2 regions of the Loigolactobacillus backii genome follow, and region 1 is predicted to be linked to the other one. Evidence: riboswitches for the same ligand, from Rfam matches in the RefSeq annotation. Region 1 holds a riboswitch; the other holds the start of a gene.

The links. A riboswitch is a leader RNA that binds a small molecule or an ion and turns the genes downstream of it on or off. The one in region 1 is predicted to bind FMN.
Region 2: linked by a shared signal. The riboswitch ahead of ribD (bifunctional diaminohydroxyphosphoribosylaminopyrimidine deaminase/5-amino-6-(5-phosphoribosylamino)uracil reductase RibD) and the one ahead of AYR53_RS13750 (ECF transporter S component) in region 1 are both predicted to bind FMN.

What each region holds. Positions count from the first base shown of each region.
Region 1 is NZ_CP014873.1:572,848-576,265, forward strand. It holds gene AYR53_RS02420 (LicD family protein) at 1-10, shown strand, start outside; gene AYR53_RS02425 (oligosaccharide flippase family protein) at 26-1,456, shown strand; FMN riboswitch at 1,550-1,675, shown strand; partial or broken gene AYR53_RS13750 (ECF transporter S component) at 1,818-2,072, shown strand; gene AYR53_RS02430 (IS1380 family transposase) at 2,344-3,418, opposite strand, start outside.
Region 2 is NZ_CP014873.1:689,406-692,823, reverse strand. It holds gene AYR53_RS02910 (aldo/keto reductase) at 1-505, shown strand, start outside; gene AYR53_RS02905 (GtrA family protein) at 860-1,339, opposite strand; FMN riboswitch at 1,512-1,647, shown strand; gene ribD (bifunctional diaminohydroxyphosphoribosylaminopyrimidine deaminase/5-amino-6-(5-phosphoribosylamino)uracil reductase RibD) at 1,851-2,918, shown strand; gene AYR53_RS02895 (riboflavin synthase) at 2,919-3,418, shown strand, end outside.

The sequences.
Region 1 (3,418 bases):
GCACAACTAGAAAGGCGCCCGTACAATGAAGGTTATCCGGAATTATTTTTATAATATGTCCTATCAGCTACTAGTGTTGATTGCCCCATTAATAACAGTACCGTACGTAGCACGTGTAATTGGTCCAGTTGGTGCTGGGATTAATGCCTATACAAACTCAATAGTGGCTTATTTTTATTTAGTTGGCTCTTTAGGCATTACTTTATACGGAAATCGGGAAATTGCCTTCCACCGGGATAATCTGGAGGAACGCTCACGTATTTTCTGGGAAGTTGAACTATTACAAATTATCACTATCTTTGCTGCCTACCTAGCATTTCTCGTTTTTTTACACTTTGATCATCACTACCGGCTCTTCTTTTTGATGCAGTCATTAAGTTTAATCGCCGGTGCTATTGATATCTCTTGGTATTTTATGGGCCTAGAAGATTTTAAAAAAACGACTTTGCGTAACTCGGTCGTTCGTATAATTACGATTATTATGATTTTTACTTTTATCCATCAACCTAGTGATCTATGGTTATACATTATGATTTTATCCGCCAGTTCTTTAGTTGGTAACGCAATGCTTTGGCCCTACCTACCAAAATTAGTAAAGAAAGTGCCGTTTTCTTCTTTGCATATTTGGCGTCACGTTGGACCTTCATTCATTCTGTTTATTCCGACCATTTCAATGCAACTTTATATTATGGTTAATAAAACTATGTTAAAGGCCATGGTTTCCGTTCAGGCTGCTGGTTATATGGATTATTCTGACAAGTTTATTAATATGGCAATGGTTGCCGTTACCTCACTAAGTGTCGTTTTGTTACCGCATATTGCTAATCTTTTTGCAAATAATAAGCTTGAGGCCGTGCACCGTAGTCTATACCGTTCTTTTCAATTTGTGACGGCGCTGGCGATTCCTTTAATGTTTGGTATGTCGGCCATTGCACCTAAATTCATTGTTTGGTTCTTATCACCAAAATTTACGACTACCGGTATCCTGTTGATTATTCAGACACCAATAATTCTGCTGATAGCCTGGAACAACACAATTGGTCGGCAGTACTTGCTGCCAGTTAAGCGTGTTCGTGACTATACCTTATCAGTTTCAATTGGCGCTGGTGTTAACATTATTGCGAATTACATTTGTATTAAACTTTTTAGTGTTTATGGTGCCGCCGTTGCAACGGTAATTACCGAAATTTTTGTGACTGGCTACCAGATAATTGTTGTTCGAAAGAATTTAGACCTTAAACAAATGTTCCATGACTTGTGGAAATTTTTTGTTGCCGGTGGAATTATGGGTATTATTGTTTGGCAAGTTGCGAGCCACCTACCGAGCCATTTGATTTGGTTCCTTATCGAAATTGCCCTTGGCGCACTTATTTATGTGGTCGTTGCCTTACTGCTCAAAACCGATATTTTCTTAGAGGCTCTAGGCTACCTTAAACACAAGCCAAAGAAAAATTAAATTAATACGTGAATATCCAAATAATTTTAAAGCATACTGGTTGCGTTTACAAAAATATGTGTTACAATTACCATTGTAAATTGAATATTAGTTATGTGTCTTCAGAGGCAGGGTGTAATTCCCGACCGGTGGTTATAGTCCACGACCCATTAGTTATTAATGGCTGAAGCGGTGAAACCCCGCTACCGATAGTTAAAGTCTAGATAAAAGAAGATTGGGCTTATTTATTTGTGACTATAAAATAAAGCGCACACTATTCTTGTCTCTGTTTGACATGGGTGGTGTGTTTTTTAGTGTTTAAAAAGGAGAGGTTTTCAATATGGAAAGAACAAACGTCCGTAAGCTTGTTATGATCGCAATGATGTCGGCTATCTCATATTTACTACTTTTAATTGCTTTTCCAATTTTACCAGCTTTTTCGTATTTAAAAGTAGATTTTAGTAACTTACCAGTCTTCATCACAATGTTCTTATATGGCCCTGCTGCTGGGATTGCAACGGCCTTCATCAGTGGTGTATTAGATTTTCTAACCCATGGTGGCGTTCCTTACTTAATTGGTGATGTTGCTTACTTTTTTGCCACCTTGTGTTTCACTTTACCCGTTTATTATTTCTTCAAACGAGGTCAAAAGCACAACACCCTAGCTAGACCAAGCACCGGCAATATGTTGGCTGGTTTTACTTCTCCCGAATTATTCATACGAGGTTTAATATCGGCATACCGCACAATTTTGGACCAATTCTCGTGCTGCTATGGCGTAGTCAAACCAAGATGTACTGTTTTTGCTAAAGGCTACCAAATTATGGGGCTGGATAAATTTTTGATCCTCAATTTTGAGCATACTTGCCCCTTGGCCGAACCGACTTTTTTTGATTTTTTGCACCAGTTTAGCCCCACTGTAGCGCTTGGATTCGAGCTAACAGTTGATAAAACAAATCCTGATAGACGTGGTGGCGGCTTAATTTTAGATAAAGTTGCCGGCCGCTGGTCACCAGCTTACCCGCTACTTTAAACAGCCATAAGCGCAAGGTTGTAACCTGTAATCGCTGATGTTGTACAGGCAACAATTGGCGCATCAAGCTGACTAAATTATAAGCGAGGACACTGAGCATCATGCGGGCATAATTTGGTATAAATTGCGAGCTAGTCATTTTATCCAGGTAAAAGCCAGCCTTGGCTTCCTTGATATAGTTTTCCATTTGACCCCGTTGGTGATAGGCGTGAAATGCATCTTCGGCGACAAAACTCGTTAAATTGGACACGAGGTATTCATGTTGAAATAACAATTCACCAGCTGGTCGAGTTGATTTAATATAGATCTGGCGCGGCTTAGACCATGATCGGGCTTGATAAGACGCGCGATAATAATGGACCTCGGTCTCAGTCCAATTCTGCTCATCACTGATCTGAACAAAACGTTCAGCCAGTTGGTTCAGCCGCCGATTGGCTTTCAGGCGGATCAAGTAAAAAGTGTCGTTGGCTTCACAAGTTTCGTATAATTCTGGAGTCGCAAAGCCACTATCCCCGCGGACCAAGATATCAGCGTTCGGTTTGACTTGATGATAGTGCTGTAGTAGTGGTGTGATAAAGGGGGCAATATCCGTACTGGTATAAACATTACCTGGGCGCAATTGAGCCTTTAAACAGTGGCCCGTTTGCCCGTCAAAAGCGACCAGCGGATGGTAACCCGTGGTACCGTAATGCGCATTAAAGGCCGTTTTTTCCTGATGACCATGAGTATCGGCGTGAGTCGAGTCAATATCGAGGATCAGCTGTTGTTGCTTGGCGCCAGTCCACGCTTGGTCAAGCAATGCTTGATTCAACGTTTGTAATGAGGTGATGGTCTGCTCGTCACAGCGTTGCCAAAAACGGGATAATGACGGTTGTGAGGCCAATTGCGGTTGTGCCAATAGTAATTTAAATGTGGGGTCATTGCGCAAACTGGTGGCAGCTAGATCGGCC
Region 2 (3,418 bases), 120 kb from region 1:
TGGTAAGGTGCGCCACTTTGGCGTTTCTAACTTTAATCCCCGTCAAATTGAATTGGTGCAACACTATACGAAGCAACGTCTGTTAATTAATCAGTTACAATTTAGTATTATGCATACCGGAATGATTGATTTTGGCATGCACGTTAATATGACTGATCCACGAAGTATCAACCATGATGGTGGTGTTTTAGAGTATTCACGCTTACACGACATGACCGTTCAGGCATGGTCACCTTATCAATACGGAATGTTTGCTGGTGTTTTCATTAATAATCCTAAATTTCCGGAACTGAACGCTAAATTACAAGAAATTGCGGGCAAATATAATGTAACCAAAAATGCCATTGCAACTGCGTGGATTTTACGGCACCCGGCTCAAATTCAAGTTATTTTAGGTTCAATGAATCCACAACACATTACTGAGTCCTTGGCAGGCGCCGATGTTGATTTAACGAAACAAGAATGGTATGACGTTTATTTTGCTGCAGGCAATGATTTACCATAAGATGAGACCGTTTTGGCACGTTAATCCAAACTTTTGGCACACGTTCTAAAGTAATGTTTGGAAACAATAAGTGGCCAGGACTTTTGTCCTAGCCTCAATTATATATTTTCAGTTATAAAGTGGAAGCTGGTTAAAATTACCAAATCTTGATTTAATCGTTTCTGAATGAGCTACTTTAACCCTATCTCCGTGCATTCCTGGTCATTAATTGCCAAAACAAATTTACCCATAAAGGTCGTTTTTCAATGTTTTTGTAAAGTACTAGCATTGAAGATCTTTATGGGTTTTTGTGTCCGTTTAAAGTATTCAGTTATAATTACCGTTCAGCTTTTACAAAGAAACGTGGAGAAAATTTTATTCTTTTTTGCGTTGATGGAAAATGATTTGCCGTAGCCATTTTTTTAAATGGTGGTGGTGTAATTTGGTGTGATTACTCGCTTCAAAGACCCAGCGACTAAAAAGGTAATTTACAATGCCAACAATAAGTTGGTCAGCAATTTTTGTTGGCATACTGGCCAGTTTCAGTAAACTAATGCCACTAAACATAATCAGCGAATCAATACCCAGTGAAAATATCCGAAGTGATAAAAAGGAAACTAATTCACGCTGTAACGCCCGCCAGCTAGTGTATTTTGAACGAAAAACGAGCGATTTATTTGTAAAGAAGCCAAATAAAGTGGCAATTAACCACGCTAATGCATTTGCCAGCAGGTATTGAATTAGAAAAAAATGGCGGAAGAGCCAGTAAGCTAGAATATTGATGATTGAAGCAAGGAAGCCAAAAACCATATAGCTAAAGAAATTATGGTAACGATAAAGTAACTTTTTAAGCATCTTTTGGGCTCCTGTTGGAAGAATTTTAGACTTAATAAACAATAGCAGTTTGTGAACCTGATGAAAAGTAATTTTAGTAAAATCTATCATGATTAGTTAAATGAATCTTTATACAAAAAATAATAGACTTGACATTTGGCAAATACCTTTGCATACTGTAGGCAAGTTGAATAGATTTCTTCGGGGCAGGGTGAAATTCCCGACCGACGGTGATAACGTTTTTACGTTTAAGTCCGTGACCCGCGTTTGCGGTGGATGCAGTGTGAATCTGCAACCGACAGTTAAAGTCTGGATGGGAGAAGAAAAAAGTTTACGGCTGCTTGGCGTTTTATTTAGCTAGCTTCCGTTTAGTAATGAATAGTTAGATTTTGTAGTTATAAGTTTTGACTACTAGAATTATTTGTTATTATCACACTTTTTTAGACTTTGGTTGTTATGGCTGAAGCTCCTTAACGTATTTTAGGTGTGCCCCACATTTTTGTGGGGCATTTTTTTATGCAGAAAAGAGAAGGTGATCGGAATCAATTCAACTAGTTACATGCGTCTGGCGCTTCACGAGGCGCTAAAAGGACGTTATCTTACCTACACCAATCCAATGGTAGGCGCCGTTTTTGTTAAAAATAACAAGATTATTGGTGTTGGGCACCACCTTGGTTTTGGTTATGAACACGCTGAAGTTAACGCGTTTCACAATGTTCAATCCCCCGAAGAAGTTAATAATTCAACCCTGTACGTCACGTTAGAGCCATGTTCACATTTTGGTAAAACGCCACCTTGCTGTCGGCAACTTGTTGCTTGGGGAGTAAAGAGGGTCTATATTGCCCAGAAAGATCCAAATCCTTTAGTCGGTGATAAGGGAATTAGTTATTTACGGGAACATGGTGTTGAGATTCATCTTGGTTTAGAACAGGCCGCGGCCGAACAACTTAATCAATTTTATAATTTCTTTTACCGGCAACAAAGGCCGTTTATCACGTTGAAAGTGGCACAAACCTTGGATGGTCGTGTCAGTTTAGATGGTGAGCAGCGTACTTATTTAACTGATGAAGTTGCCAATCAGGATGTTCAAAAATTGCGCGGAGATTATCAGGCTATTCTCGTTGGCAGTGGAACTGTTTTAGCAGATGACCCTAAATTAACTGTGCGCCACCAGCTTAAATACCCACCAGTTCGAGTTGTACTTGATCGCCGGGGCCGGGTAACACCAGTGCAGCAAGTTACTGATGATGCGGCACCAACTTGGCTCTTTACTGAAAATCAAAAAAGTACGGCAAAATTAGCCGATACAGCCGTCAAGGTCTTTTATAGGCCTAAATGGACAATTAAACTAGTTATTCAAGAATTGGCCCAGGCCGGAATTCAATCTGTTTTGGTTGAGGGTGGTCCCCAGCTTCATGATGCTTTTTTACTTGCCAATAATTGGCAGCGCTTAATTGTTTATCAAACCAATCAATTAGCTGGCGGTACTAGTTTGGCCGCGTTTCAATCACGACGGCAGAGTACAGAATTAACGACACTTGAAATTAGATCCGTTAAGAAAATTGGTAACGCAATAAAAATTACCGGGGAGATGGCGTGAATGTTTACCGGAATTATTGAAGATATTGGTCGAATTTATCAGGTTAGAAGGCAACGGGAGACAATCAAATTAGGAATTACAGTTACTAATTTAGATTTAGCGACCACACAAATTGGAGCCAGTATTGCGGTTAACGGTGTCTGTTTGACAATCGTAAGTCGGCAAGGACAACGATTTGTTGCTGATGTAATGCCAGAGACCTTTCGCGTCACTAATTTAGCCAAATTGATTATTAATGATCAAGTTAATTTGGAGCGAGCACTACCAGTTAACGGGCGTTTTGAAGGGCACATCGTCTTAGGACACGTAGATCAAACAACTACTATTGTGCAACGCCAGCAAGATCAATCCGCGATCGTGGTCACTTTTAAAACACCGGCCGCGTTGATTCAACAAATCGTGACGAAGGGATCAATCGCCATTGATGGCATTAGTCTAACTATTGTTGAGGCCAATAGGCAAACTTTTAAAATAGGTTTGATCCCACATTCGCAGCAAGA